2 regions of the Magnetospirillum sp. LM-5 genome follow, and region 2 is predicted to be linked to the other one. Evidence: predicted binding sites of a transcription regulator. Region 2 holds the regulator's gene; the other holds the start of a gene.
The links. Region 2 encodes HrcA, which represses chaperone genes, less so after heat shock. Its sites were predicted from a motif close to GTTAGCACTCNCCNNNGGNGAGTGCTAAC; they were not measured.

Region 1 (11,806 bases), on a different contig from region 2:
GGCCAGTCCGTGGCGGTCGGGGGCCGGCAGGGTGAGGCCCCACAAACGCTCGAGCGCCCGCAAGGTGGCGGCGGCGTCGGCCGAACCGCCGCCGATGCCCGAGGCCACCGGCAGCCGCTTGGTCAGGGTGATCGCCGCCCCTTGCGCCACGCCGGCGCGGGCGGCCAGGGCGCGGGCCGCCTTCCACACGATGTTGGACTCGTCGGCGGCCAGGCCGGCCGCCATCGGGCCGTCGATGGACAGGGTCAGATGCTCGGACGGCGCCACCGACACGCTGTCGCCGATGCCGGCGAACACCACCAGCGAATCCAGCAAATGGTATCCGTCGCCCCGCTTGCCGGTGACGTGCAGGTACAGGTTGATCTTGGCCGGGGCGAACTCGGCCAGGGTCACTGCTGGCGAACCACCGGCTTGGCCGGGACCTGGCCGGTGCGGATCTTGTCCTTCAGGGATTCGATCTGCTCGGGCTCGGGCTCCAGCGAATTGGCGCGCAGCCACTGGAACATCGCCTCCTCGACCCGGCCGACCTGCCAATAGGCGTCGCCCAGATGGTCGTTGATGGTCGGGTCCTCGGGCTTCAGCTCGGCGGCGCGCTCGAGATAACGCACAGCGCCATGGTAGTCGCCCAGGCGATAGAGCGCCCAGCCCATGCTGTCGACGATGGCGCCGTCGCGCGGGCGCAGCTCGACCGCCTTTTCCAGCATCTTGCGGGCGACGTCCAGGTGCATGCCCATATCGACCCAGGAATAGCCCAGATAGTTCAGCACGTCGGCCTGATCGGGCTTGAGCCGCAGGGCTTCCTGGAAATCGGCCTCGGCCTTGGGCCATTGCTTCGAACGCTCGTAGCAGATGGCGCGGCTATACAGCAGCGCCCAGTGGTGGGACTGCAGCACGCCGGCCCGGCCGACCGCCTGGTCATAGGCCGACGCCGCTTCGGCGAAGCGCTTGCGCCGACGCAGGATGTCGCCCTTGGTGACCAGCGCCTCGAGGCTGTCGGCACGCTCGCGCGCCAGCTCGTCCAAGGCGGACAAAGCCCCCTCGGTATCGTTCAACTCGTCCAGGTTGATCGCCACCCGCAGCCGGCCGTAGGTGAAGGCCGGGTGCCCCTTCGGCACCGACAGGTACTGGCGGTTGGCCTCGGCCAAGCGGCCCTGGCCGACCAGGATGTCGGCCACCGTGGTCTGGGCCAGCGGCAGATCCGGCCGCATCCACAGGGCCAGGCGGGCATAAAGCATCGCCACGTCCGAGGCATTGCCCTGGCGCATCAGCGAGGCGATGTCGAACAGCGCCTCGGCCAGGCCGGCGCGGGCGTCGGGCACGACGGGCGCGATCCCGCCGCCCTGGCTGAGAAGGCGCTTGGCGTCGAACAACATGCTGTCGGGGTGGTCGCCCTGATAGCGGGCATAAAGCTTGGCCGCCTCGTCCAGCCGGCCGGTGCGCTGGTACCACGACCCCGCCGCCTCGATGCCGCGCACCGACAATTGGGTCGACAGTGCCGTGCGATAACCGTCCTCGGCCACCTGGGCGCGGCCACCGATATCGGCGATCAGCGCCCCGTGAAAGGCGGCCAACGGTTCCAGCCCCTTGGTCTTGGTCAAAGCATCCAGCGCCTGCAGGGCGCCTTGGTCACCGGCGCCGACCTTGGCCCAGGCCACCAGCAGCGGCCCCAGAATGGCGTTGATGCCGCGCTTGGGCAATTGGCCGAACCTGCCCTCGGCTTCGGTCCAGCGGCCGGCCTGGGCGGCGCCAAGACCGGCCACCACCAGCGGCAGCGGTTGATCGGCGTCGAAGGCCAGCACCCGCTCGGCCAGCGGCTGGGCGACATCCAGCCGGCCCTCGGCGGCCATCAGGCTGAAGGTCCGTTGCAGCAATTCGGTGTTGTCGGGATCGTGCTTGAGCGCCTGGGCATAATAATCGGCGGCCGCGCGGCTGTCGCCCACCCCTTGCGCCAATCGTCCGGCCAGATAGCCCGACAGGGCCGAGCGCGCCGCCGGCCGAACCTCGTCGGCCGATCCCGCCGCCGTGCCGCTGCCGGAACGCGGCCCGCATCCGGTCGTCAGAACCGCGACCATGGCGAAGGCGGCCATCGCCGCCCCACCCCGCTTGCACCAAAGCACCATCAAACGTCCTTGAAGAGGTGATGCGCCCGCCAGGCCTGGTCGGCTTGGCGTCGGGAAGAAATCGGTTTCATCATAACCGATTCAATCCCCGGCGCACCGTCTTTCTCGGCAAACCTACATGTTGGGATAGTTGGGGCCGCCGCCGCCTTCCCGGCGAAGCCGGGATATCTTTTCGAAGATTGAAGGCGGCGGCCCGGACCCGGTTACATGTTGGGATAGTTGGGGCCGCCGCCGCCTTCGGGAACCGTCCAGTTGATGTTCTGGGTCGGGTCCTTGATGTCGCAGGTCTTGCAGTGCACGCAATTCTGCGCGTTGATCCGCAGGGCCGGGCCATCGACGATCTCGTACACGCCGGCCGGGCAGTAACGCTGCTCGGGGGCGTCGTACAGGGCCAGATTGACCGAGATCGGCACGCCCTCATCCTTCAGCTTCAGGTGTGCCGGCTGGTTTTCCTCGTGGTTGGTGTTCGAGATGAACACCGAGGACAGCTTGTCGAAGCTGACCAATCCGTCGGGCTTGGGATAAGCGATCTTCGGATAGTCCGAAGCCTTGCCCAGGACAGAATGATCGTCGTGGTTATGGAAGGTCCACGGCGCTTTGCCCATGAACAGATAGGTGTCGAGCGCCGAATAGGCGATGCCGGCCCACAGCCCCTTGTGGAAGCTGGGACGGATGTTCCGGACCTTGTGCAGCTCGCTCCACAGCCAGCTTTGCTTCAGCTCGCGCGGATAGGCATGGGCCTGGTTGCCCGAGCCGTCGGACAGCAGGGCGACCACCGCCTCGGCGGCGACCATGCCCGACTTCATGGCGGTGTGGCTGCCCTTGATCTTGGGCACGTTCAAGAAGCCGGCGGTGTCGCCGACCAGCAGGCCGCCGGGGAAGGTCAGGCCCGGCACCGACTGGATGCCGCCTTCCGAGATGGCGCGCGCGCCATAGGCGATGCGCCGGCCGCCTTCGAAGGTCGGGCGGATGGCCGGATGGGTCTTGAAGCGCTGGAACTCGTCGAACGGCGACAGATGCGGGTTCTTGTAATCCAGGCCGATGACGAAGCCGACCACCACCTGATTGTCTTCCAGGTGATAAAGGAACGAGCCGCCATAGGTCTGGCTGTCCAGCGGCCAGCCCACCGTGTGGACGATCTTGCCCAGGCTGTGCTTGGCGGGATCGATCTCCCACAATTCCTTGATGCCGATGCCATAGGTCTGCGGATCGCACTCGGCGCGCAGATTGAACGTGTCGAACAGCGTCTTGGTCAGGCTGCCGCGGCAACCTTCCGAGAAGATGGTCTGGCGGGCATGCAGTTCCATGCCCGGGGTGTAATTGCCGGTCGGCTCGCCATCCTTGCCGATGCCCATGTCGCCGGTGGCGACGCCCTTGACCGAGCCGCCCTCGTGATAAAGGACCTCGGCGGCGGCGAAGCCGGGATAGATCTCGACGCCCAGTTCTTCCGCCTGGCCGGCCAGCCAGCGGCACAGATTGCCCAGGCTGATGATGTAATTGCCGTGATTGTTCATCTGCGGCGGCGTCGGCAGGCGGATGGCCTTGCCTTCGGTCAGGAACAGGAAACGGTCGTCCATCGCCATGGTGGCGAGCGGCGCGCCCTTGTCCCGCCAATCGGGGATCAGTTCGTCCAGCGCCCGGGTCTCGAACACTGCGCCCGACAGGATGTGGGCGCCGACTTCCGAGCCCTTTTCCAGCACGCACACCGACAGATCGGCGTTCATCTGCTTGATGCGGATCGCGGCCGCCAGTCCGGACGGGCCGGCACCGACGATCACCACATCGAATTCCATCGAATCTCGTTCCATCGCGCTCCACAATCCCCGATAATCGGCCGCCCTGCTCCACGCTCGTTGGACGGCACCTGCTCGTGAGGCCAAGGCGGCCTCTATACCATACGTCGCGCGAAAGACACGAATCCTTCAATCAGGGACCCGCCGGTGATATTTTGTTAGCCGCCATGCCGCCCGAACTCGCCCCCGACCAATTGCTGCGCTGGTATATCGATGCCGGCGCCGACGAGACCATCGGCGAGGTGGCGATGGACCGTTTCCAAGCCCAGCCGCCCCCGCGGCCGCTGCCGGCCGCCGCCGCCGCGCCCCGCCCCACCTCGCCCCACCCCGCCCCGCCCCACCCCGCCGCCGGGCCGGCCCTGGCGATTCCGTCCGGCGGCACCGCCGCCCATATCGCCGCCGAATGCCACGATCTCGAGCAATTGCGCCTGGCGATGGAGGCCTTCGACGGCTTGCCGCTGAAGAAGACCGCGCTGTCGACGGTCTTCGCCGACGGCAACCCCGAGGCCAAGGTCATGTGCATCGGCGAGGCGCCCGGCCAGGAGGAAGACCGCCAGGGCCGCCCGTTCGTCGGCCGCTCGGGCAAATTGCTGGACCGCATGCTGGCCTCGATCGGGCTGGACCGGACCAGCGCCTATATCACCAACGTCCTGCCGTGGCGGCCGCTGGACAATCGCAAGCCGACACCGGACGAGGTGGCGGTGTGCCTGCCCTTCGTCACCCGCCATATCGAACTGGTCGATCCACAGGTGCTGATCCTGTTCGGCGGCGCCTCGGCCTCGGCGCTGCTGGCCCGGCACGAGGGCATCATGCGATTGCGCGGACACTGGCACGATTTCTCGTCGCCGGGCCTGCCCCGCCCGGTTCCGGCCATGGCCACCTTCCATCCGGCCTATCTGTTGCGCACCCCGGCGGCCAAGCGCGAGGCGTGGCGGGATTTGCTGGCAGTTTGGAAGCGATTGAACCGAATCACATAACCGCCTGATTCGAAACACATTTTAGCCACTTTTCGAGCTTTTCCTGGATTCAAGGGTTGCTTCCGGGCCCGAGGTCATTTATAAAACCGCGCATGGTGTTCGATATTTTCGATAACAACATGAGGAGAACAGCCTTGCGCGACAGGCTCCTCCCGGTCCTGATGGCAGCCATCATGGCCGCGACCTCGCCGGCTCTGGCCGGTGACCTCAATCCCTCCCGCGCCGCGTCCGGCCACCAGGTGGCGAGCGCCGCCCGTGGCGACGGCACGGTGACGGCCGCCATCCTGCCCGGCATCGGCCGCGAGGCGCGGGTCGCACCGCTGCCCAAGCCGTTGTCGGCCGCCGACGCCGAAACCTATGCCCGCATCTTCAAGCTGCAGGCGGCCGGCCAGTGGGCCGCCGCCGAGCGCGAGATGGGCCACATCAAGGACGACCTGCTGAAGGGCCACGTGCTGGCCCAACGCTACCTGCAATCGGGCGCCAAGCCCAAGTACCAGGAACTGCGGGCCTGGATGGCCGACTATGCCGAGCTGCCGCAGGCCGAAGCCATCTACAAGCTGGCGACCACCAAGGGCGTCAAGGGCTTTGGCGCGCTGAAGCCGCCGGTCAAGGGCGGGCTTAGGGGCGTCGGCATCGACAATTCCGACGACGGCGCCAATTGGGAAGAGCTGTCATTCTCGGCCGATCGCGGCAATCCCAAGGGCCGCGCCCTCAAGATCAAGTTCCGCACCCTGCTGAAGAAGGGCGACGGCGCCGCCGCGCTGTCCCTGCTGACCGGTCCCGACGCCCGGGCGCTCGATCGCCTGGAAATCGACGAATTGAAGGTCATCATGGCCACCGACCATTTCGCCGGCGGCCGTGATTCCGAAGCGGCGGCGTGGGCTGGACAGGCGGCCGAGCGATCGGGCGACGAACTGCCCGCCGCCCATTGGGTGGCCGGCCTGGCCCAGTGGCGCCAGGGCAAGCCCGAACTGGCGCACCGCCATTTCGAGGAAATCGCCAATTCCGAAACCGCATCCAGCTGGATGGTCGCCGCCGGCGCCTTCTGGGCGGCGCGGTCGAACCTGGTGGCCAAGCGCCCCGAAGTGGTCAACCACTGGCTGGAAGTCGCCGCGACCTATCCGCGCACCTTCTATGGCCTGCTGGCCCGCCAGACCCTGGGTTACGAGACCCTGTTCGCCTGGGAAACCCCGCCCTTCACCGAGGCCGATGCCGACGTGTTGATGCGCGTGCAAGGCGCCAAGCGGGCGCTGGGCCTGCTGCAGCTGGGGATGAACGCGGCGGCCGAGGAAGAATTGCGCAAGGCCTATCCGCGCGCCACCAAGCCGGTCAAGCAATCGATGATGGTACTGGCCCACACCGGCGACATGCCGGGCCTGTCGGTCCGTCTGGGCGGCATGGCCCCGGGCATGACCAGCGACGCCGCGTCGTATCCGGTGCCGGACTGGACGCCCACCGGCGGCTGGACCATCGACAAGGCCCTGGTCTTCGCCTTCGTGCGTCAGGAATCGGCGTTCAATCCCAAGGCCAAGAGCCCGGCTGGCGCCGCCGGCCTGATGCAGCTGATGCCCCGGACCGCCCAGACCATGGCCGGTGGCCGCGCGGTCAAGGACAGCCTGTCCGACCCGCAGCTGAACCTGGCGCTGGGCCAGAAATACCTGGCCAAGCTGATGGCCGAGGAGCCGGTCAACGGCAATCTGTTGCTGCTGGCCGCCGCCTACAATGCCGGCCCCGGCAAGCTTTCCCAGTGGCTGGGCGGCATGAAGCACAACAACGACCCGCTGCTGTTCATCGAGGCCCTGCCGTCGCGCGAGACCCGCGCTTTCGTCGAACGGGTGATGAGCAATTACTGGATCTATCGCTCGCGCCTGGGTCAAAGCTCGCCGTCGCTGGATTCGGTGGCGTTCGGCACCTGGCCGCTGTACGAGGGGGCCGACCTCGCGGCCCGGCGCAAGGGAGCGAAAAGCTGAAATCGACATCAACATTGCGTCGCTTTCACTTGCTCCCGCCGACCGCTGTGGTATGAAGCTGGCCCATGCATATCCTGGAATTCGAAAAGCCCATCGCCGAGCTTGAGGGCAAGATCGAGGAGCTGCGTCACCTGACCGATGCCGGCGATGTCAACATCGCCGACGAGGTGGGACGCCTTCAGGTCAAGGTCGACAAGCTCCTGCGTTCGACCTACGCCAAGCTGACGCCTTGGCAGAAGACCCAGGTGGCTCGCCACCCGGATCGGCCGCACGCGCTCGACACCATCAAGGCCCTGATCGAGGACTTCACGCCGCTGGCCGGCGATCGCTGTTTCGGCGAGGATCAGGCCATCGTCGGCGGACTGGGGCGCTTTCGCGGCCAGTCGGTCATGGTGCTGGGCCACGAAAAGGGCCACGACACCGAAAGCCGCCTCAGGCACAATTTCGGCATGGCCAAGCCCGAGGGCTATCGCAAGGCCAAGCGGCTGATGGAGATGGCCGACCATTTCCAGGTCCCGGTCCTGACCCTGGTCGATACCGCCGGCGCCTATCCCGGCATCGACGCCGAGGCGCGCGGCCAGGCCGAGGCCATCGCCCGCTCGATCGAGACCTGCCTGGACATCCGTGTCCCCTTCGTCTCGGTGGTGATCGGCGAAGGCGGATCGGGCGGGGCCATCGCGCTGGCGGCGGCCAATTCCGTCTTGATGCTGGAACACGCCATCTATTCGGTGATCAGCCCCGAGGGCTGCGCCTCGATCCTGTGGCGTTCCGGCGAGAACGCCAAGGACGCTGCCGAGGCGCTGCGCCTGACCGCCCAGGACCTTCACAAGCTGGGCGTCTGCGACGGCGTGATCCCCGAGCCCCTGGGCGGCGCCCACCGCAATCCCGATCTGGCGATGCAGACTCTGGGCGCGGCCATCGACGCGGCCTTCGCCGACATGGCCGGCATCGATGGCGGCGTGTTGCGGGCCAAGCGGCGCGACAAGTTCCTGGAAATGGGACGGGCGGGTCTGGCGTGAGCGAGACGGCGGTGACGCCAGAACTGGCTCCGGCCGGGACGGCCGAATTGGCCGTCGTGGTGCCGGTCAAGAACGAGGCCGACAACATCCTGACCCTGGTCGGCGAGATTCACGCCGCCCTGTCCGGCGTGACCGACTTCGAAATCGTCTATGTCGATGACGGCTCGACCGACGCCACGCCCCAGCGGCTGGCCGAGGCCAAGGCCCGCTTCCCCATGCTGTCGTGGGTCCGCCATCGCTTCAGCTGCGGCCAAAGCCAGGCCATCGCCACCGCGGTCCGCCATGCCAAGGCCCCGATCATCGCCATGCTGGACGGCGACGGCCAGAACGACCCGGCCGACATCCCGGCCATGCTGGCCCGCTGGAAGGCCGAGCCGGACGCCACCCGCGACAAGCTGCTGATCGCCGGCTGGCGGGCCAACCGCAAGGACACCTCGTCTCGGCGGTGGGCCTCGAAGGCGGCCAACGCCATCCGCGCCTGGGCCCTGAAGGACAACACCCCCGACACCGGCTGCGGTTCGAAGCTGTTTTCCCGCGCCTTGTTCCTGGACCTGCCGCGCTTCGACCATATGCACCGCTATCTGCCGGCCCTGACCATCCGGGCCGGCGGCAAAGTCGAATCGGTGGTGGTCAATCACCGCCCGCGCGGGGCCGGCAGCTCCAACTATTCCAACCTGCGTCGCGCCCTGGTCGGCGTTCCCGATTTGCTGGGCGTCATGTGGCTGATGCGCCGGTCGCGCAATCCGGTGGTCGAGCCCGGCCAGTGACAGAGCCCGCGCCCCGCCCGTCGATCTGGCGCCCGCGCGTGCTGGTGCGCGGCATCGTCCTGATCCTGACGCTTGCCGCCCTGGGGCTGCTGTTCGAAGGCCTGGGCCTCAAGCACCTGCTGGAACAAGGCTGGATCGACGAGCATATCCGTGGCCAAGGCCTGACCGGCGAGGCGCTGTTCATCGTGGTCGGCGCCTTGTTCACCGCCGTCGGCCTGCCGCGCCAGGTGGTGGCCTTCCTGGCCGGCTATGCCTTCGGCACGGTGATCGGGACCGGGCTCGCCCTGCTGTCGGTCCTGGTCGGCGCCGTCGGCGCCTTCTATTACGCCCGCTTCATGGCCCGGTCCTTCCTGGCCCGCAAATTCCCCGAAAAGGTCACCAAGCTCGATTCCTTCCTGGCCGACAACACGCTGGGCATGGCCCTGGTGCTGCGGCTGGCCCCCTTCACCCACAATCTGACCACCAATCTGGTTGCCGGCGTGTCGGGCGTGCGGCCGCTGCCCTTCTTCGCCGGTTCGGCCCTGGGCTATCTGCCGCAGACCATCGTCTTTGCCCTGCTGGGCGGCGGCATCGAACTGGACCCGGTGATTTCGACGGTGCTGTCGGTGGTTCTGTTCGCCGTCTCGACGGTGCTGGGGCTGCTGTTGTGGCGCCGCTACCGCAAGGATCGCGACGAAGGCGACGTGTCATGAGGCGGCTGGCTCTCCTGCTCGCCCTGCTGGTGGCCGCCTGCCAGGGCGCCGAACCGGCCAAGCCGGTGGTGACCACGCAAGATCGCCCGCGCGCCGTCGCCAATCGCGACGATGTCTTGAAGAACGTCGTCGCCCGCAAGATCAGCGAGACCGACCGCGCCGCCTTTCGCGCCGTCACGACCGAGGTATGGGGCGGCCATGTCGTGCTGATGGGCGCGGTGGTCAAGCCCGAACAGCGCCGCCGCGCCGAGCAGGCCGCCCGCGCGGTCGAAGGCGTGGGGTCGGTCGCCAACGAACTGGTGCTGGCCGAACTGCCGGCACTGGATTTCTTCCGGCCCGACTTCGCCCGCGAGGACGCGGTCCGCCGGCACCTGGGCATTGAAGGCAAGGCCGGCCTGATCGTCCGGGTGATCAACGGCGTCGCCTTCCTGATCGGCGGCGGCACCCCCGAGGCGGCAGCCCAACTCAAGGCCGATGCCGGCGAGGTCGAAGGCATCAAATGGGTGGTGACCCATATTGTTCAGCCTTGAGAATCAAGGCACTAGCGTAACACCCTCTAAAAATCCACGGTTTCTCGCTTGACTCTGTGGGGAACCCCCCCTAGATCGTTGGCACTCGTCGCCGGAGAGTGCTAACAGCCACTCTTGGGCGCTCTTTATGACCAAACCGCATTTGACGGAGGTTTTTACATGAAGTTCCGACCGCTCCATGACCGCGTGCTGGTGAAGCGCATCGACGCGGAGGAGAAGACCGCGGGTGGAATCATCATCCCCGACACCGCCAAGGAAAAGCCGATGCAGGGCGAAGTGATCGCCGTGGGTTCCGGCGTGCGCGGCGAGGATGGCAAGCTTGTCGCCCTGGACGTCCAGGCCGGCGACCGCATCCTGTTCGGCAAGTGGTCCGGCACCGAAGTCAAGCTCGACGGCCAAGAGCTGTTGATCATGAAGGAATCCGACATCCTGGGCATCCTCGCCTAAGATTCGTCCCCGCCATTCAGGATTTATAGAGGTTAACGAAAATGGCTGCTAAGGAAGTCAAGTTCTCCACCGAAGCGCGCGCCAAGATGCTGCGCGGCGTGGACATTCTCGCCGACGCCGTCAAGGTCACCCTGGGCCCGAAGGGTCGCAACGTGGTGATCGAGAAGAGCTTCGGCGCGCCGCGCATCACCAAGGACGGCGTCACCGTCGCCAAGGAGATCGAGCTGTCCGACAAGTTCGAGAACATGGGCGCCCAGATGGTGCGCGAAGTGGCCTCGAAGACCGCCGATCTGGCCGGTGACGGCACCACCACCGCCACCGTGCTGGCCCAGAGCATCGTCCGCGAAGGCTGCAAGGCGGTTGCCGCCGGCCTGAACCCGATGGATCTGAAGCGCGGCATCGACCTGGCCGTCGCCGCCGTCGTCGAAGACGTCAAGAGCCGCTCGCGCAAGGTTGCCACCAACGAGGAAATCGCCCAGGTCGGCACCATTTCCGCCAACGGCGAGCGCGAGATCGGCGACATGATCGCCCGGGCCATGGAAAAGGTCGGCAACGAGGGTGTGATCACCGTCGAGGAAGCCAAGGGCCTGGACACCGAGCTGGACGTCGTCGAAGGCATGCAGTTCGACCGCGGCTACACCAGCCCGTACTTCGTGACCAACGCCGAGAAGATGACCGTCGAGCTGGACAGCCCCTACATCCTGCTGTTCGAGAAGAAGCTGTCGGGTCTGCAGCCGCTGCTGCCGGTGCTGGAAGCCGTCGTGCAGTCCGGCCGTCCGCTGCTGATCATCGCCGAGGACGTCGAGGGCGAGGCCCTGGCCACCCTGGTCGTCAACAAGCTGCGTGGCGGCCTGAAGGTCGCCGCCGTCAAGGCTCCCGGCTTCGGCGATCGCCGCAAGGCCATGCTGGAAGACATCGCCATCCTGACCGGTGGCCAGGTCATCTCGGAAGACCTGGGCATCAAGCTGGAGACCGTCACCCTGGACATGCTGGGCACCGCCAAGCGCGTGACCATCACCAAGGAAGACACCACCATCGTCGATGGCGCCGGCAAGAAGACCGACATCGAAGCCCGCTGCAAGCAGATCCGTGCGCAGACCGAGGAGACCACCTCGGACTACGACCGCGAGAAGCTGCAGGAGCGTCTGGCCAAGCTGGCCGGTGGCGTTGCCGTGATCAAGGTCGGCGGCGGCTCCGAGGTCGAGGTGAAGGAGCGTAAGGATCGCGTCGATGACGCCCTGCACGCCACCCGCGCCGCGGTCGAGGAAGGCATCGTCCCCGGTGGCGGTACCGCCCTGTTGTACGCCATCAAGGTGCTGGCCGGCTTGAAGCCCGCCAACGAAGACCAGAAGGTCGGCTTCGAGATCGTCCGTCGCGCCCTGCAGGCTCCGGTCCGTCAGATCGCCGAGAATGCCGGTCATGACGGCGCCGTCGTCGCCGGCAAGCTGATGGACTCGACCGATCCGTCGTTCGGTTTCGATGCCCAGACCG
Region 2 (11,806 bases):
GCCGCCGAGGAAGAGCGCGTCGAGCTGACCCACAAGGCCGCCAGCCGCGCGGTGTTCGCCAAGGGCGCGGTGCGCGCCGCCCGCTGGGCGGGATCGGCCAAGCCCGGCCTTTATTCCATGCGCGACGTGTTGGGGTTATAGGCGCCGCGCGGGGTTATGGCGCGCTTTGGGTGATCTTCCACACCGTGCGGCCGGCATCGTCGGCCACATACAGGGCGCCGTCGGGGCCGAAGGCCAGGCCGACCGGCCGGCCCCACACCTTGCCGGGCGCCACCATGAAGCCCGAGGCGAACACCTCGTATGGACCCAGCGGGTGGTCGTTGACGAAGGGAACCCGGGCGACGACAGTGCCGATCGGCTCGGACCGGTTCCACGACCCGTGCAGGGCGACATAGGCGAACCCGTCGGCGAAGGCCAGCCCCAGCGGCGCCGAATGGGCGCGAAACAGGACGTCCGGCACCCGGCTTTTCACCACCAGACCGGGCGCCCGGCTTGCAAAACCTGGCTGCGGATTGGGGCCGATATAGGCATAGGGCCAGCCGAAGAACGCCCCGTCCTCAAGCCGGGCCAGATAATCCGGCACCAGCTCGTCGCCCAACCCGTCGCGTTCGTTGACCACTGTCCACAAATCGCTGCTGCCGGGGCGGAAGGCCAGGCCGACCGGATTGCGTAACCCACTTGCGAAAGTGCGCCCATGGCTGCCGTCGATGCGAAATTCCCGCACGGTGGCGCGCGGCGCCGCTTCCTCGGCGATATTGGCGCGCGAGCCGATGCCGACATAGAAGCGGCTGCCATCGGGATGGATGGCCAGCGAGCGCGTACTATGACCTCGATCATCGCCCAGGGCGCCGGGCGGGGTGACCTGGACCCAGCTGTCGGCCCGCTCCTGGCCGTCGCTCCAGGCCGCGCGCCACACCGCCCTGGTGTCGGCCACCCACACCTGCCCGTCATGGAAGGCCAGGCCGAACGGTTCGGAAAAGCCGGTGGCGAAGGTGGCACGGGTCTCGGCCATTCCGTCGCCGTCGGCATCGACCAGGCGGGTCAGCTTGTCCATCCGCTGCTCGGCCACCAACAGCGCGCCGTCGGGCAGTACCAGCAGATTGCGCGGATGATCCAGCCGGTCGGCGAACAAGGTGGCGGCGTAACCCGGCGGCAGCTCGAGGGCCGCCTGTTCCGGACGCGCAACGACATCGGCGGGATTGGCCTTGGACGGCGTCGCGAAGGGCTGGGGCAGATCGGTGAAATGGACGTGGAAGCGGGTCAGCGGCGCCAGGTCGGCCGCCGCCACCGGGGCGGCGGCGGCCAGCAACAGCAGGACACAGACCAGCCGCCACGCCATGTGGGACCGCCTAGACGTTGGTGTCGAGCTGCTCGCCGGGCGGGGTCTTGGGGCCGCCCTTCGAGACGGCGACCAGGGCCGGGCGCAACAGGCGGTCATGAATCTGATAGCCCTGCTGCATCACCATGACCACCGTGCCTTCCGGCTGGGTGGTGTCTTCCATTTCCATCATCGCCTGATGGAAATTGGGATCGAAGCGGGTGCCCAGCGCGGCCACCTGTCGGATGCCGTAGCGTTCGAAGGTGCCCAGCAGCTCGCGCTCGGTCATCTCGACGCCGACCGTCAGGGTGTTGGCGATGTCGTTGCCTTCGCGCGCCGCCGGCGGCACCGCATCCAGCGCGCGGCGCAGATTGTCGGCCACCGACAAAACGTCCTTGGCGAACTGGCCGACGGCGTACTTGCCGCGATCCTCGGCCTGCTGTTCCAGGCGGCGGCGGACGTTCTCGGTGTCGGCGCGGGCGTAGAGAACCTCGTTCTTCAGACGCGCCACCTCGGCTTCCAGCTCGGCCAGCTTGTCGGTCGGCTGGGCTTCCGGGGCGGGGGCGGCAGCCTCGGCGGGGGCCTCGGCCGGGGCGGGGTTGGTCTGTTCGGGGGTCTGGGTCTCGCTCATGAAATCCGTCTCTCTTAACCGATGATGCGGCCGACCACTTTTGCCGTGTAGTCGACCAGGGGGATGATGCGGGCGAAATTCAGCCGCTGCGGGCCGATCACGCCGATGGCGCCGACGATCTGCTCGCGGGCGTCGCGGTAAGGTGCGACGATCATAGAGCAGCCCGAGACGCCGAACAGATCGTTTTCCGATCCGATGAAGATTTGTACGCCCTCGGCCTTGGTGGTCATTTCCAGGATACCGAGAAAGCGTTCCGAGGTCTCCAACGCGTCGAACAGCCCGCGAATGCGTTCCAGATCCTCGACGGCGGTGACGTCTTCCAACAAATGCGACTGGCCGCGCACGATCAGGGCGCTGCGCTGGGCGTCGCCCGACCAGGTGGCCAGGCCGGCCTCGACCACCCGCCTGGTCAGGGCGTCCAGCTGATGGCGCTGGTGTTCCAGCTCGGCCAGCACGTCCTCGCGGACCTCGTCCAGGGTATGACCGGCCAGACGGTGGTTGAGGAAGTTGGTGGCCTCGACCAGGGCCTGGGGCTCGACCCCTTCCGGCAGATCGACCAGCCGGTTTTCCACCAACCCGTCCTCGGTCACCAGCACCACCAAGGCGCGGCCGCGACCCAGCCAGACGAATTCCAGATGCTTGAGATTGCGCTGCATCTTCGGCGCCACCACCATGCCGGCGCAGCGCGACAGGCCCGACAGGGTGCCGATGGCTTCCGACAGCAATTGCTCGACGCTGCGCCCCATGGCCTGGGCCTGGGCGTCGAGCCGGCTGCGTTCCTCGTCGGCCAGGCCGCCCACTTCCAGCAGGCCGTTGACGAACAGCCGCATGCCGGCCTGGGTCGGCAGCCGCCCGGCCGAGGTGTGCGGCGCATAGAGCAGGCCCAGATCCTCGAGATCGGCCATGACGTTCCGGATGGTGGCCGGCGACAGCCCGGCCGGCAGCCGCCGCGACAGCGTACGCGAGCCGATGGGTTCGCCGGTATGCACATAGGCATCGACGATGTGGCGAAATATCTCGCGCGAGCGTTCGTTCAGCTCGGTGATCGCCGGTGTCCTGCCGCGTATCATGGGGGCCTCGGGTGCCGAAATCCGCCCGGAATCTAGTGAGGGTTCGGCCATCCGTCAACTTTGGGGGGTTTCATTCGCCGCGCCGCTTGTTTAGGGTCGCCCCAGATCGATCCCCTTACCCAAGGACACCCCACCGATGAGACCGTCAGGCCGTACCTTCGACCAGCTGCGCGCGATCGCCCTGGAACCCGGCTTTTCCAAGCATGCCGAGGGCTCGTGCCTGGCCAAGTTCGGCGATACCCACGTCCTGTGCACCGCCTCGGTGGAAGATCGGGTGCCGCCGTTCCTGCGCAATACCGGCAAGGGCTGGGTCACCGCCGAATACGGCATGCTGCCGCGTTCGACCCATTCGCGCACCGACCGCGAGGCCGCCAAGGGCAAGCAATCGGGCCGCACCCACGAAATCCAGCGCCTGATCGGCCGGTCCTTGCGCGCCGTCACCGACCTGGTCGCCATGGGCGAGATGCAGATCAAGATCGATTGCGACGTGCTGCAGGCCGATGGCGGCACCCGCACCGCCTCGATCACCGGCGCCTGGGTGGCGCTGCACCTGGCTTTCCAGAAGCTGGTGGCCGACGGCAAGCTGGCCGCCGTGCCGCTGATCGACCATGTTGCGGCCATTTCCTGCGGCATCTTCGAAGGGACCGCCGTGCTGGACCTGGATTACCCCGAGGATTCCAACGCCCAGGCCGACGCCAATTTCGTGCTGACCGGCTCGGGCGGCATCGTCGAGGTCCAGGGCACCGCCGAGGAACGCCCCTTCACCCGCGCCCAGTTCGCCGAGCTGATGGAGCTGGCGGAAAAGGGCGTGACCGAGCTGGTGGCGCACCAGAAGCGCGCGGTGGGGCTGTAACCCCATGGCGCGGCGCCTGACCGGCAAGCTGGTGATCGCCAGCCACAACCAGGGCAAGGTCCGCGAGATCGGCGAATTGCTGGCGCCATACGGCGTCGAGGTGGTGTCGGCCGGCGCCCTGGGCCTGCCCGAGCCCGAGGAAACCGGCTCAAGCTTCGTCGAAAACGCCGAGCTGAAGGCCAAGGCGGCGGCATCGGCTGCCGGCCTGCCGGCCTTGGCCGACGATTCCGGTCTGGCGGTCGATGCGCTGGGCGGCGATCCCGGCATCTATTCGGCGCGCTGGGCCGGACCGGGCAAGGATTTCGCCGCCGCCATGGCCCTGGTGCACGACAAGATGGGCGACCATCCCGACCGCTCGGCCCGCTTCGTCTGCGCGCTGAGCGTCGCCTGGCCGGACGGCGAAATGGTCACCGTCGAAGGCACCGTCGAGGGTGCCATCTGCTGGCCGCCGCGCGGAAACAATGGTTTCGGCTACGATCCGTTTTTCGTGCCGACGGGGGCCAGCTTGACCTTCGGCGAGATCGAGGCGGCGGCCAAGCATGCCATCAGCCACCGCGCCGACGCCTTCCGCAAGCTGGTGGCGGCGTGTCTGGCCTGACCGCGATTTCGGCCGATTCTTTTGGCCTTTATGTCCATTGGCCGTTCTGCCTGTCGAAATGCCCCTATTGCGACTTCAACAGCCGGGCCATGGGGGCGGTCGATCACCGTCGCTGGCGGGCGGCCTATGTCACCGAGCTGGCCCATTTCGCCCGCCTTGCCCCCGGGCGGCGGCTGACCTCGATCTATTTCGGCGGCGGCACCCCCAGCCTGATGGAACCGGCCACCATCGCGGCGATCATCGCGGCGGCGGCCGGCCATTTCACCGTCGCCCCCGACATCGAGATCACCTTAGAGGCCAACCCCTCGACCGCCGAGGCCGGACGCTTCACCGATTTCCGCGCCGCCGGCATCAATCGGCTGTCCATCGGGGTGCAGGCCCTGGACGACCGCGCCCTGGCCTTCCTGGGCCGCGGCCATTCGGCGGCCGAGGCCAAGGCGGCGGTCGGCCTGGCGTCCCGCCTGTTCGAGCGCTATTCGTTCGACCTGATCTGTGCCCGGCCCGGCCAGACCCCGGCCGACTGGGCGGCCGAGCTGGCCCAGGGTCTGGCCATGGCCGGCGACCATCTGTCGCTTTATCAGCTGACCATCGAGGACGGCACCGCCTTCGCGCCCGCCTATGAACGCGGCGACTTCGTCCTGCCCGAGGACGACCAGGCCGCCGCCCTTTACGGCCTGACGCAAGAGATGTGCGAAGGCGCCGGCCTGCCGGCCTATGAGGTGTCGAACCACGCCCGCCCGGGCGGTGAAAGCCGCCACAACCTGACCTATTGGCGGGGCGGCGATTATGTCGGCATCGGGCCCGGCGCCCATGGCCGGCTCGATCACACCGCGCTGGCCCAGCGCCGCGACCCCGGGGCCTGGCTGGACGGCGTGGAGAAGGACGGTCACGGCACCGCCGAGGAAGAGATTCTGGATGCGCGCACCCGCGCCGAGGAGCTGGTGATGATGGGCCTGCGCCTGAATGCCGGCATCGACGCGGCCACCTTCGCCGCCGCCGCCGGCCTGTCCCTGTGGCAGGTGATCGACCCGGCCGGCCTGGCCCGCATGGAGCAAGGCGGCTTCGTCATCCGCACCGCCACCGGCTTGCGGGCCACGGCCGCCGGCCTGCTGATGCTGAACGGCGTCACCGGGGCGCTGCTGGGATAGACCCTCTACTGCCCCGGCATGAAGAAGCTGGTCGGGGCCGGCCCGATTTCCTTGGTCCCGCTGCGCGCCACCTCGCGCACCGCCAGGCCCCGCTCGTTGGTGCCGTCGGGTCGCAGGCGGAACAAGCCGTCGATCCCGGCGAAACCGCCGGCATTGGTCAGCGTCGCGTCCGAGAAATCCAGATTCTGCCGCGTCAAGGCGCCGACCAGGGCGGTGGCGTCATAGGCGATCGAGGCCAGATTGCCGACCTGAACCGGCAGCGGCCCGAAGGCGCGGCCATAGCGGGCCTCGAAATCCTGGTGGGCGGCGACCGGGGGGGCGGCGAACCAGCCGCCCTGCAAGGCCGGCTCGGACGCCAGGCGCGGATCGGCCCACAACATGGTGCCGAGGAAACGGACGTCGGTGGGGTCGACCTCGTAATAGCTGATCAGCGAGGCGACCTGGCGCAGCCGGGTGCCGTCGTCGGGAATCATCACCGCATCGAACGGCGGCGGCGGCACCGGCGGCAGATCCTTGGCGGCGCGGGCATCCTTGGGCCGACCCCGGGTGCGCGATTCGACCTCGGTGAAGCGCTTGACCACCGCCGTCAGATCGGCGGCCGACGGATCGTAGAACTCGACCTTGGCGACCTTGCCGCCTTGCGCCGCCACGGCGGCCCGGAAGGATTCGGCGACCGACCGGCCATATTCGTCGGACCGCGCCAGCAGGGCGAAGCGCTCCTTGCCCTGGGTGCGGGCATGGCCGATCACCCGGGACACCTGGGAATCCGGCAAGAAGCCCAGGGCATAGACCCCCTGGCCGGCGGCGGATCGATCGGTGGTGAAGGCGATCATCGGCACACGCTGCTCGCGGGCGATCGGCCCGGCGGCCTTGACCTCGGGCGAGAAGAGCGGGCCCAGGATGATGTCCGCCCCTTGGGTCAGAGCCTGGCGCGCGGCCTCGGCCGCACCCTCGGGGGTGCCGCGGGTGTCGAGCGGGATCAGGTTGAGCTTTTGGTCGGCCACCTCGAACAAAGCCAGCTGGGCGGCGTTGGACAAGGCCTGGCCCCAGGGGGCGTAACTGCCCGACAGCGGGACCAGAAGGGCGGCGCGGACTTCGTCCCTGTCCAGCTGACGGGAAACCGACGGCGGCAGCAACGCGGGCGGCGCGGCGGGCGGCAGCGCCGCGATGGCCGGCTCGGTGGGGGCCAGAGGGGGAACCGGCGGCTGCGAAAACAGCGTGTCGGCCTTCCCGCCCGGTGCCGGCAGCGGCTCGACCGTGACCGAGGGCGGCGGCGGCACGGCGGTCACTCGGCCGGGCGGAACCGGCGGGGCCGGCGGCGGCGGAGCCGGCACCATGACCTGGGGCCTGGACGCCGGAAGCGGGGCGCGCGGCGCCTCGACCTGCGGAGCGGGCTTGGTTCCCGTCAGCCAAGGTGGTAAGTCTGCCTGTTGACACCCGCTTACCAGAAAAGCCGAGAGCAATGGCAAGGCAGCGACCAGGCGCCACCGGAACGGAACCCGCCGCACAGCGACCCTCCCGTGGGACAAACATCAAGAATCCGCGTGAAGGTAGACCGGCCAGGGCGGGAAGTAAACCGGCGCCCGGCCTGTACCTGATCGCCACCCCCATCGGCAACATGGGCGACATCACCTATCGCGCCGTCGAGGTGCTGGCCGCCGCCGATCTGGTCGCCTGCGAGGACACCCGCGTCACCGGCGGGCTGATGACCAAGCTGGGCCTGGACCGGCCGCTGACCCCCTATCACGAGCACAATGCCGAACGCGCCCGCCCGCACCTGATTTCCCAGCTGAAGGACGGCAAGGTGGTGGCCCTGGTGTCCGATGCCGGCACGCCGCTGGTGTCCGACCCCGGCTATCGCCTGGTCCGGGCCTGTGTCGCCGAGGATATCGCCGTCACCGCCCTGCCCGGCGCCTCGGCGATGATCACCGCGCTGCAGCTGTCGGGTCTGCCCAACGACCGCTTCCTGTTCGGCGGCTTCCTGCCGGCCAAGGCCACCGCCCGGCGCCAGGCGCTGCGCGAGCTGGCCGCCGTGCCGGCCACCTTGATGTTCTACGAATCGCCCAACCGGCTGGGTGCCTCGCTGGCCGACATGGCCGCCGTGCTGGGTGCCCGCGAGGCGGCGGTGGCGCGCGAGCTGACCAAGCTGCACGAGGAAGTGGCGCGCGGCGACCTGTTCGCCCTGGCCAACCGCTATGCCGATGCGCCGCCCAAGGGCGAGGTGGTGGTGGTGGTGGCCCCGCCCGACGATGCCCGCCCGGCCACCGCCGACGAATTGGACGACCGCCTGCGCAAGGCCGTCGCCGACGGTGCCACCGTCAAGGACGCCGCCGCCCTGGTGGCGGCCGAGACCGGCTTTCCCCGCCGCGACGTCTATGCCCGGGCGCTGCGCCTGTTCACCATGGGCGAGGAGTGAGCCCGACCAACCATCAGCGCGGCACCCGGGCCGAGGATCGGGCGGCCTGGTGGCTGCGCCTGAAGGGCTATGCCATCCTGGCCCGGCGCTATCGGGCCGGACGGGGCAGCGGCGGCGGCGAGATCGACATCGTCGCCCGCCGAGGGAGTGTGATCGCCTTCGTCGAGGTCAAGGCCCGCTCCGACGCCGATCTGGCGGCGCTGGCCATCACCCCGGCGCAGACGCGGCGCATCGCCCGCGGTGCCGAGATCTTTCTGGCCGAGCATCCCGAATTGGACGGCCTGACCTATCGTTTCGACGCCATACTGATGGCACCCGGGCGGCTGCCGCGCCATATCGCCGATGCATGGCGCCTCGAGACTTGAGCGCCAAGCCCGCCGACCATTAGACTGATCATGGTCAATTCACCGTAAGGATCGCCCGATGCGCGTCTCTCAGCTTGTCCCCGCCTTGTTTCTGATGGCCTCGGCCGGCCTGCTGGCGGGCTGCGCCGGTGCCGTGGTCGGTGCCGGGGCCACCGCCGGCGTCGCCGCCGCCGAGGAACGCGGGCTCGAGGGCGCGCTGGAGGACACCAAGATCCGCGCCGCCATCAACGAGGCGTGGTTCCGCCACGATGTCGAGATGTTCCGCAAGGTCACCCTGACCATCTCGGAGGGCCGGGTGCTGCTGACCGGGGTGGTGCCGACCGACGCCAACCGTGACGACGCCGCCCGGCTGGTGTGGCAGGTGGCCGGCGTGCGCGAGGTCTATAACGAGGTGCTGGTCCGCCCCGCCGGCAGTGGGCTGATCGACGACGGCCGCGATGTGTGGATCCAGCAGGAACTGAAGGCCAAGCTGCTGTTCGACAAGCAGATCCGCAACATCAACTTCACCGTCGATGTCACCGACGGCACCGTCTACCTGATGGGCATCGCCCAGTCGGAAGGCGAGCTGCAGCGGGTGATGGCCTATGCCCGCGAGATTTCCAACGTCAAGGGCGTGGTCAGCTATGTCCGCCTGAAGGGCGCCGCCCGCGCCGCCGGCGGGTAAATCCATGGCCGCCGCCGATCCCTTCTGGGCCTTGGCCGGATTGGATGGACTGGCGGCACGCGCGCTGGTGCTGGCCGATCCCGGTGGCTTGCCCGGGCGGTGGGCCGATCGGCTGGTGGCCGACCCGCACCCGTTGATTCATGCCGACGACGGCGGCCCGGCGGCCGCCAATCTGGCCGCCACCCTGGAATCGGGCCATGGCGGCGACATCTGCCTGGCCATTTTGTGGCTGGAATATTTTCGCCGCCAATCCATCGCCGCCGAGGCGGTGGACCTACCCGGCCGCATGCTGGTGCGGCTGACCGGCGAGCGGCGGGCGATCCTGGACCCCTGCCAACAGGGACGCGAACTGGACCCGCCTGACCTGCGGGTGCTGGCCGCCGGATTTGGCGGCATTCTGCCCGGCCCCGGCCAATTGGCGGCGCTGTCCGACGATCAGGTGCTGGTCCGCTTGCAAGGCCAGCTGAAAATGCGCCTGTTGAAGGCCGGCGACGTCGCCGCCGCCCTTCTTGCCGTGGAAGGCGCCTTGCGCGTCGATCCCGATCAGGCCAAGCTGTGGCGGGAATCGGGCCTGATGCGCCTGCGACTGGGTGACCTGGCCGGTGCCGTCGCCGCCCTGGAACAATTCGTCACCCGCACCGACAATGGTCAGGCGCGCGGCCGGGCCAGCCAATTGCTGGCCCAGATTCGCGTCCGACTGCCCTGACCCCGCCCCCTGGGAGCCACGTCCATGAGCCTTGCCGTCGCCATCCAGATGGACCCCATCGAGACCATCAACATCAATGCCGATTCGACCTTCGTGCTGGCGCTTGAGGCCCAACGGCGCGGCCATGCCCTGTACCATTACCTGCCCAGTGCCCTGGCCTTGAAGAACGGCCGTGTGCTGGCCTCGGTACGCGCGCTGGAGGTGCGGCGCGAGGCCGGCAACCACGCCACCTTAGGGCAGCCGCAGATGGTCGATCTGGCCACCATGGACGTGGTGCTGATGCGCCAGGACCCGCCCTTCGACATGGCCTATATCACCGCCACCCACCTGCTCGAGCACATTCATCCGGCGACCCTGGTGGTCAACGATCCGGTTCATGTGCGAAACGCCCCGGAAAAGCTGCTGGTCACCCACTTCCCCAAGCTGATGCCGCCGACCCTGATCACCGCCGACGCCCAGCAGGTGGTTGAATTTCGCAAGGAATACAAGGACATCGTCTTGAAGCCGTTGTTCGGCAACGGCGGGGCCGGCGTCTTCCACGTCAAGCCCGACGACGAGAATCTGGGCAGCCTTTTGGAATTGTTCACCCAGCTTTACCGCGAGCCGGTGATCGTCCAGCAATACCTGCCGGCGGTGCGCGACGGCGACAAGCGCATCATTCTGGTGGATGGCCAGCCGGCCGGGGCGGTCAACCGGGTGCCGCAGGCCGGCGAGGCCCGCTCGAACCTGCATGTCGGCGGCAGGGCGATGAAGGCCGATCTGACCGCGCGCGATCGCGAGATCTGCGAGGCCATCGGCCCGACCTTGCGGGCGCGGGGCCTGGTGTTCGTGGGCATCGACGTCATCGGCGGTTTCCTGACCGAGATCAACGTGACCTCGCCCACCGGCATCCAGGAAATCAACCGGTTCGACGATGTTCACATCGAGGCGCAGATCTGGGACGCCATCGAACTGCGCCGAGCTGCCTCCGGCTCGGTGCCGTCAGCCTAATAAAAACAATAGGTTAGTCAGTCGTGCCTTCATACGCAGGCAGAAACTGCATACGAAGTTCTCAGTCAACTGCGTTTGAAGTTTTAGGGCCGACCCTGTTGCGTTGATGCAACATCCGGACTCGCCGCCGGCACGGTGAAGCGGAAGACCGACCCTCCCGCCGGTCCTTCCTCGACCCAGATGCGTCCGCCATGGCGTTCGACGATTTTCTTGGCGATGGCCAATCCGATGCCGGTTCCCGGATAGGCCGCTTTGGTATGAAGCCTTTGAAAAATCTGAAAAATTCTTTCCCGCGCCTCGGCCGGAACGCCGATCCCGTTGTCGGTGACCGAGACCACCCACTCTGGTCCGGCCCGCTCGGCCGTCACCATTACCCGGGGCGGCAGATCGGGGCGACGGTATTTCAGCGCATTGCCGATCAGGTTCTGCAGCAGGCGAACGAGCAGGGGCGCGGCCCCCCGGACCTGCGGCAGGGGGGTTGTGCGGACCACGGTCGCACCCGATTCGGCGATGGCCGCATCCAAATTTATCAACGCATTGGCTAACAAATCCTCAAGCGACACATCAGCAAGGGACGCCTCGGCGCGGCCGACCCGGGAATAGGCCAGCAGGTCGTCGATCATGTTCTTCATGCGGCCGGCGCCGTCGGACAGGTAGGCCAGGAATTCACGACCGTCCTGATCCAAGGCGGGGCCGTAACGTTTTTCCACCAGCTGGGCGTAGGCCCCGATCATCCGCAACGGCTCTTGCAGATCGTGCGAGGCGATGTAGGCGAAGTGTTCCAACTCGGCGTTCGAGCGGGCCAGCTCGTCATTGGCCGCCGACAATTCGGTGGTGCGCTCGGCGACCATGCGTTCCTGCAGGGCGCGGGCGGCGTCCAGGCGCAGCCAGCTCTCGCGCAGGCGAGCCAGGAAGATCAGGCTGGCCCCGGCCAGCAGCACGAAGCCCAGCCCGTGCACCAGCAGAATCTGACGGCGGATCGGGTCGCTGACCACGGTGAATTCCGCCAGCGGAATGCTGACCGACAGGCCGCCGCGCACGTCGCCC

Region 1: groES (co-chaperone GroES) is a predicted target of HrcA. The motif match lies at 9,946-9,974, and genes of this name have one in related genera.

The regions. Positions count from the first base shown of each region.
Region 1 is NZ_CACVCE010000006.1:43,407-55,212, reverse strand. It holds gene MTBLM5_RS04420 (4-(cytidine 5'-diphospho)-2-C-methyl-D-erythritol kinase) at 1-393, opposite strand, end outside; gene MTBLM5_RS04415 (tetratricopeptide repeat protein) at 390-2,120, opposite strand; gene MTBLM5_RS04410 (electron transfer flavoprotein-ubiquinone oxidoreductase) at 2,324-3,928, opposite strand; gene MTBLM5_RS04405 (uracil-DNA glycosylase family protein) at 4,081-4,890, shown strand; gene MTBLM5_RS04400 (lytic transglycosylase domain-containing protein) at 5,025-6,860, shown strand; gene MTBLM5_RS04395 (acetyl-CoA carboxylase carboxyltransferase subunit alpha) at 6,926-7,879, shown strand; gene MTBLM5_RS04390 (glycosyltransferase family 2 protein) at 7,876-8,646, shown strand; gene MTBLM5_RS04385 (TVP38/TMEM64 family protein) at 8,643-9,338, shown strand; gene MTBLM5_RS04380 (BON domain-containing protein) at 9,335-9,868, shown strand; gene groES (co-chaperone GroES) at 10,028-10,315, shown strand; gene groL (chaperonin GroEL) at 10,357-11,806, shown strand, end outside.
Region 2 is NZ_CACVCE010000045.1:147,151-158,956, reverse strand. It holds gene dapB (4-hydroxy-tetrahydrodipicolinate reductase) at 1-141, shown strand, start outside; gene MTBLM5_RS14705 (sorbosone dehydrogenase family protein) at 155-1,339, opposite strand; gene grpE (nucleotide exchange factor GrpE) at 1,350-1,949, opposite strand; gene hrcA (heat-inducible transcriptional repressor HrcA) at 1,964-3,019, opposite strand; gene rph (ribonuclease PH) at 3,156-3,872, shown strand; gene rdgB (RdgB/HAM1 family non-canonical purine NTP pyrophosphatase) at 3,877-4,470, shown strand; gene hemW (radical SAM family heme chaperone HemW) at 4,458-5,618, shown strand; gene MTBLM5_RS14675 (penicillin-binding protein activator) at 5,624-6,955, opposite strand; gene rsmI (16S rRNA (cytidine(1402)-2'-O)-methyltransferase) at 7,081-8,034, shown strand; gene MTBLM5_RS14665 (YraN family protein) at 8,031-8,399, shown strand; gene MTBLM5_RS14660 (BON domain-containing protein) at 8,458-9,063, shown strand; gene MTBLM5_RS14655 (tetratricopeptide repeat protein) at 9,068-9,769, shown strand; gene gshB (glutathione synthase) at 9,794-10,759, shown strand; gene MTBLM5_RS14645 (ATP-binding protein) at 10,843-11,806, opposite strand, start outside.